2 linked regions of the Haloactinomyces albus genome follow. The protein of the gene in region 1 interacts with the protein of each later gene in a pairwise test. Links are inferred from orthologs where the notes say so. Each region holds a gene or a part of one and is shown in the gene's direction. Other genes may lie near its edges.

The links. The genes of interacting proteins can lie anywhere in the genome.
Region 2: the proteins of JOF55_RS01070 (region 1) and ileS interact in binary tests that used the Escherichia coli proteins (3 or more experiments, as listed by UniProt). The link is inferred for Haloactinomyces albus from one-to-one orthologs.

What each region holds. Positions count from the first base shown.
Region 1 is NZ_JAVDXW010000001.1:218,789-221,794, forward strand. Bases 52-2,987 are described here. They hold JOF55_RS01070 (hydrogenase maturation protease), read left to right. Parts: upstream 52-1,234; coding sequence 1,235-1,741; downstream 1,742-2,987. Other genes in these bases: JOF55_RS01060 (nucleotidyltransferase family protein), read right to left, coding at 52-87; JOF55_RS01065 (hypothetical protein), read left to right, coding at 315-1,238; JOF55_RS01075 (hydrogenase maturation protease), read right to left, coding at 2,007-2,831; JOF55_RS01080 (DUF6084 family protein), read right to left, coding at 2,828-2,987. Also shown: more of JOF55_RS01060, read right to left, coding at 1-51; more of JOF55_RS01080, read right to left, coding at 2,988-3,006.
Region 2 is NZ_JAVDXW010000001.1:779,429-783,293, reverse strand. Bases 39-3,833 are described here. They hold ileS (isoleucine--tRNA ligase), read left to right. Parts: upstream 39-426; coding sequence 427-3,633; downstream 3,634-3,833. Other genes in these bases: gnd (NADP-dependent phosphogluconate dehydrogenase), read right to left, coding at 3,704-3,833. Also shown: more of gnd, read right to left, coding at 3,834-3,865. UniProt on the Escherichia coli protein: Catalyzes the attachment of isoleucine to tRNA(Ile). As IleRS can inadvertently accommodate and process structurally similar amino acids such as valine, to avoid such errors it has two additional distinct tRNA(Ile)-dependent editing activities.

The sequences.
Region 1 (3,006 bases):
CTCGGAAACCGGGCCGCCGCGCGCGTAGATCGCACACCCTCCGGTGAGAGCAAACGGCACCTCCCCGTCGTACAGAGCGCTGCTCACCCGGGTCAGCGTCCGCAATAACTCTTCGCTCCCCTCCACCGGATGCACCACCTCCTTGCCGCATGCCGCTGTCTTCTGCCCTGCCCTCCGGCACAACCGTCTTCCCGTGCAGGTACCCCGGATCTTGCGCTTCCAACCGACCACCGCTGTTGCGACGATGTGTACTTGAGCACACACTGCCAGTGCACGAGGCATCAGGCGGAAACGGACCCGAAGGAGGTGGCGGGGTGACCGTGGACATGGCCCGCGCCGTGGCCGACGCCGTACTGTTCGAGGGCTACCTCCTCTACCCGTACCGCGCCTCGGCGCTGAAGAACCGGATGCGCTGGCAGTTCGGGGTTCTCGCGCCACGCACCGCCGATTCCTCGGAAACGTGGTACGCGCGCACCGAGTGCCTGGTCGAGCCCGCTGTGGAGCCGACACTCGACCTCCTGGTGCGCTTCCTGCAGCTACGCTGCCGGGACAATGGATCCGTCCCCGACGAGGGGGTGGTCCGGGAAGTCGACGTGTCCGTGCGTCTCGATCGGTTCGACGCGGAGCACGAGGTGCCCTTCGAACTCCCCGGTGGGGAGGACACCGACGGCAACATCACCTGCCGTACGTGGCCGTTGTCCGGGATGATCCGCCTCGGCGTCGAGGGGTTCGAGGAACTCGGCGAACTGCAGAAGGTGCGGATCACGGTGGAGAACCACACGCCGTGGGACCAGGGGCCCTCGGTGGAACGGGATGTCATGCTGCGCCGTTCGTTGGTCTCGGCGCACACATTGCTGGCCATGCGTGGTGGCTCGTTCGTCTCCCTGCTCGAGCCTCCGGACTGGGCGAGCCCTGCCGCCGAATCCTGCCGCAACAAGCACACCTGGCCCGTTCTGGTCGGTGAGCACGGGAAACGCGATGTCATGCTGTCCTCACCGATCATCCTCTACGACTACCCTGCCGTGGCGCCGGAAAGCCCCGGTGACCTGTTCGACGCCGCCGAGATCGACGAGATACTCACGCTGCGCACGATGACGCTGACCGACGAGGAGAAGCGGGAGGCCAGGGCCACCGATCCGAGGGCGGCGGCGATCATCGACCGCACCGAGAACCTGCCGAGCGAGGTCCTCGAGCAACTGCACGGCTCGGCGCGGATTCTCCCCGGAGACGAGACATGAGCACACGCGTTCTCGCTGCGGGAATCGGCAACGTGTTCCTCGGCGATGATGGCTTCGGCGTGGAGGTCGCCGGGCGATTGACGGCGGAACCGATGCCCGAGGGCGTGTATGCCGCGGACTTCGGAATCCGCGGCATGCACCTGGCTTATGAACTGCTGCAGGGATACGACGGCGTGCTCCTCGTCGATGCACTGCCCCGCGGCGGTGAACCGGGGACCCTGTACGTGCTCGAACCCGACCTCGATGCCGTCGAACCCATCGGGCCGGAAACGAACGGTCCCGCTATGGACGCGCACGGGATGACTCCGGACGCCGTGCTGTCCTTGTGCAAAACACTCGGAGGCAACATCGGCCGGGCTCTCGTGGTCGGTTGCGAGCCTGCCGACTGCTCGGAACGCATGGAACTGTCCGAACCGGTCGCGGCAGCGGTCGACACAGCGGTGGCGAAGGTACACGAGTTGCTCACCGAACTCGTCGGAACAGCACACCGTGTGGCAGGCTGACCGAAAGCCACGGACCGGCCCGCCCGTTCTCCCGAACGTGTTCTTCCGACCGCACGTGCTGCGGCGTGATGCCGGGCATCACGCCGCAGCACGGTCTCGTTCTTCGCATTGACGGCGAGTGCCCCGCTCACATGGTTTCCGCCTTCACATACCGCGTGATTTCCGGCATCTGGACCGCAATCGACGCCACGAAGGCAAGAGTGAGGGCACCGACCGCGACACGCACGGCGACGGGCGAAATGTAAATGCCGTTTTTCATGGAAGCTCACTTCCCAACTTTCGATTCTCGAACGGCCAGTAGCTCGTCCAGGAGCGACTCGACGAGTGGGACCGAGTCGTCGAGGGCTTCGCGGACCGGCGTGCTCATCTTCGTATCCACGTCGTTGTCCCCGCTGTTCACGGACGACACCGGTGCACAGTCGACGAGGAGGATGCGCCGGCATCGGGTTCCCAACCGGTGGGCAAGCGCGAGAGCCCGGAGGGAATCGGGCGCGCCGGATGCCGCGGCGGCTTCCTCGATCTCGGACGCGCCCGGTTCGGTGACGGACAAGGTGCCCGGCACGCACCCCCGCGATGCCGTGGAGAGCAGCACCGCGGCGTCGTAGTCATCCTGCAGGGACCGGGCCAGATCCGCCATGCGGATGCCGAAGTCCACGACGTGCACTCCCTGCGGAAGGTGCCGTTGACGCATCCGGTCGATCACTTCCGGGCCGAAGGCGCAGTCGGCGAGGAACGTGTCCCCGAGTCCTGCCACCAGAATCCGCGAGCCGGGAGGCCCCCCACCGGAGACCTCACCCAGCGGCTCCAGCTCCTCCGGAGTGAAGAAGAAGCGGTGCCCGATCTGACTCATCGCCCCGAGGTCGCGTCCCGGGTCACCGTCGAGCATGACCACCACGTATGTCCGCCCTTCGGCGTCCCGCTCGACTCGCTCGACCTCGGCGGTCCGGTCGACGAGTGTCAGGTCGACGATATCGGCACGGTGCAGCGGTCGCAGTCGAACGCGGCTTCCTCTGCCCAGCGCGACTCCGTTCACCACCACGGTGGCCGGTCCGGGCTCCTGCAGGTCGGCCCAGTCTCCCATGGTGTTCATTCCGTCTCGATTCTTCCTGCTGCGCCGGTGTCGGACTCGGCCTGCGCAAGCAGGACGTCGACAGTCTCGTTCCAGCTTGCCAGCGCATGGCCTGTTTTGTAGGCATACAGCCGCTCGAAGGTGTCTCCGGACAGCCGCAGCCAGGAATGCCCGGGTGAGCACTGCTCCATCACTT
Region 2 (3,865 bases), 560 kb from region 1 along the record:
AAAAATCACCCTGGGCAGGTTCGTGCCGGGCAGGCTGGGTGGTAGAAGCCGCCCTTCGAGGTTCGGCGGCTCACCCCGGCGGGAAAAGCAGTGGCGGAGACGGGTTATTCTGGTGTCAGCACGGTGTTGATCCGGCTATCACCGGGGAGCCTCCGGAAGAACGGGCGAGCTGTTCTCGCCTCAGTAGAACCGGACGGGTGGGCCCGTCACAGCCCGTAACGAGCGGCTGTACGACAGGTGCCGGCTCGAGGTGTATCGCCCCGGGCTCCGGTCCTCGTGCGGCAAACGGGGTGGTACCGCGAGACGTGGGCGATCGATCGTTTGACGGTCGAGCGCGAGCGTGGCGTCCCCGTGTGGGCATCGAGCGTTGATCGTCGATGTTCGTGCGGCGTAGCAGACGACACACCCACGAGGAGCGCATCCGCGATGGCTTACCCGAAGGTTCCCTTCAGTGGCGCGACCACGAACGATGATTCCGCGGCGGAGAACCCGGAGAACCCCGCGGGCGGCGGAGTCGCCGCACAGCCGTCGTTTCCCGGCATCGAACGCGAGGTTCTCGACTTCTGGGCCAGGGACAGGACGTTTCAGGCCAGTGTCGAGGCGCGGGAACCGGGGCCGCACGGCTCGAACGAGTTCGTCTTCTACGACGGGCCCCCGTTCGCCAATGGCCTGCCGCACTACGGACACCTGCTGACCGGTTACGTCAAGGACGCGGTGCCGCGCTACCAGACCATGCGTGGGCATCGGGTGGAGCGTCGTTTCGGGTGGGACTGCCACGGTCTGCCCGCCGAGGTCGAGGCGGAAAAGCAACTCGGGATCTCGGCGAAGTCCGAGATCGAGTCGATGGGCATCGCCGAGTTCAACGAGGCGTGCCGGTCCTCGGTGCTGCGCTACACCGACGAGTGGCAGGAGTACGTTACCCGCCAGGCACGCTGGGTGGACTTCGACAACGACTACAAGACGCTCGACCTGGATTACATGGAAAGCGTCATGTGGGCGTTCAAGACCCTCTGGGACAAGGGGTTGGTCTACGAGGGTTTTCGGGTGGTCTGGTACTGCTGGCGCTGCGAAACGCCACTGTCCAACACCGAGACACGCATGGACGACGTCTACCGTCAGCGGCAGGATCCTGCTGTGACCGTGGGCCTGCGGCTGCAGGCACCGGGCAAACCTTTCGACGGTGCGCTGGCCCTGGTGTGGACGACGACGCCGTGGACCCTGCCGTCCAACCTCGCGGCCGCCGTGCATCCGGATGTGGATTACGTGCTCGTGGAATCGGAGCACGACGGTGAGCGCTATGTCGTGGCCGAAGCGCGGCTCGGTGCCTATGCGCGGGAGCTGGGCGAGGACATCACCGACCGGGTCGTCGCACGGTTCCCGGGAACCGAGCTGCTCGGCAGCCGGTACACGCCGCCGTTCGACTTCTTCACCGGCCGCGCCAATGCCCATCAAATCCTCGCCGCGGACTACGTCACCACCGACGACGGTACGGGGCTCGTGCACATCGCCCCCGCTTTCGGTGAGGACGACAAGGTCGTCACCGACGCGGCCGACATCGAGCCCGTGGTCCCGGTGGACTCCCACGGCCAGTTCACCGACGAGGTGCCACCCTATGCGGGCATGCAGGTGTTCGAGGCGAACAAGCAGATCATCCGCGACCTGAAGGGTGCGGGCCTGCTGCTGCGGCACGAAACCTACGACCACCCGTACCCGCACTGCTGGCGTTGCGACAACGCACTGATCCAGCGCGCGGTGTCCTCCTGGTTCGTGGCGGTCAGCCAGTTCCGTGATCGCATGGTCGAGCTCAACCAGCGGATCGACTGGGTGCCCGCCCACATCCGGGACGGCCAGTTCGGCAAGTGGCTGGAAAACGCCCGCGACTGGAATATCTCGCGCAACCGCTACTGGGGATCGCCGATCCCGGTGTGGGTCTCCGACGACCCGACCCATCCCCGGGTGGACGTCTACGGCTCCCTGGACGAGCTGGCGGCCGACTTCGGAGTGCGCCCGAGCGATCTGCACCGGCCGAACATCGACGAGTTGACCCGGCCCAACCCGGACGACCCGACGGGGGCTGCCACGATGCGGCGGGTTCCCGAGGTGCTGGACTGCTGGTTCGAGTCCGGGTCGATGCCTTTCGCGCAGGTGCACTACCCGTTCGCCAACGCCGAGTGGTTCGAGCATCACTATCCGGGCGACTTCATCGTCGAGTACAACGGCCAGACCCGCGGCTGGTTCTACACGCTGCATGTGCTGGCCACGGCGCTGTTCGACCGTCCGGCCTTCTCCCACGTCGTCGCGCACGGCATCGTGCTCGGTCACGACGGGCTGAAGATGTCGAAGTCCAAGGGCAACTACCCGGACGTCAACGAGGTCTTCGACCGTGACGGATCGGATGCAATGCGCTGGTTTTTGATGTCCAGCCCGATCCTGCGCGGTGGCGACCTGGTGGTGACCGAGAAGGGCATCCGGGACGCGGTGCGCCAGGCGGTACTGCCGCTGTGGAACTCGTGGTACTTCCTCGCGCTGTACGCCAATGCCGAGGGGCTGGAGGGTCGTTCCCGTGCGGACAGTCAGCACGTGCTCGACCGGTACATCCTGGCCAAGACCCATGAGCTGGTCAGCGACGTGCAGGATGCGATGGATCACTTCGACCTCGCGGGTGCGTGCGCGGCGGTGCGCGAATTCCTGGAGGTGCTCACCAACTGGTACGTGCGGCGGTCGCGGGATCGCTTCTGGTCCGGTGACCGGGATGCGATCGACACGCTGCACACCGTTCTGGAAGTGACCAGTCGCGTGGTGGCCCCGCTGCTGCCGCTGACTGCCGAGGCCGTGTGGCGCGGCTTGACGGGCGGCCGTTCGGTGCACCTGGCGGACTGGCCGCTGGTCGACGAGCTGCCCGCCGATGCGGCTCTGGTGCAGGCCATGGACCAGGTACGTCAGGTCTGCTCGTCCGCGCTGGCACTGCGCAAGTCCAACAAGCTGCGTGTGCGATTGCCGCTGGCGAAGCTGGTGGTGGCCGCACCGGAGGCGGAGTCGCTGCAACCGTTCACCGACCTGATCCGCAACGAGGTCAACGTCCGGGACGTGGAGCTCACCACGGATGTGGCCGCACACGGCCACTTCGAGGTCTCGGTCAATGCTCGTGCGGCAGGTCCCCGGCTCGGTGGTGACGTGCAGAAGGTCATCAAGTCGGTCAAGTCGGGTGAGTGGAGCCGTACCCCGGGTGGCAACGTTCTCGCCGCGGGAATCGAGTTGCACGAAGGCGAGTTCACCGAGCGGCTGGTCTCTACCGATCCCGGTGCCGCCGCGGCCCTACCCGGTGGTGGCGGCATGGTGGTGCTGGATACCGAGGTCACCGAGGAGTTGGCCGCCGAAGGCGTGGCCCGCGATGTGGTCCGAGTGGTGCAGCAGGCCAGGCGCGAGGCCGGTCTGGAGGTCTCGGACCGGATCACCACCACGCTGTACGCGCCGCAGGACGTGCTCGACGCGGTCAGCGCGCACCGCGAATTCCTCGCCGGGGAGACACTGGCCGACGCCGTGGAGCTGTCCATGGCGCAACGGCCCGATTCCGCCTTCGCGGGCAGTGTCGGCGACGGCACCGACATCGCGGTCTCGGTGGCGAAGGTCTGAGCCGGCTACGAAGTGAGTGAACGGAGCTTTCGTCCCGTCGATGCGGGGGAAAGTTCCGTTCACTCCCGCCTCAGGCTTCGTGTTCGGTGCGGTCGGCAGCCCACTCGGTGTGGAACACCCCTTCGCTGTCGGTGCGCCGGTAGGTGTGCGCGCCGAAGAAATCTCGCTGACCCTGCACCAGCGCTGCGGGAAGCCGGGAAGCGCGCAACGCGTCGTAATAGGCCAGAGCGGT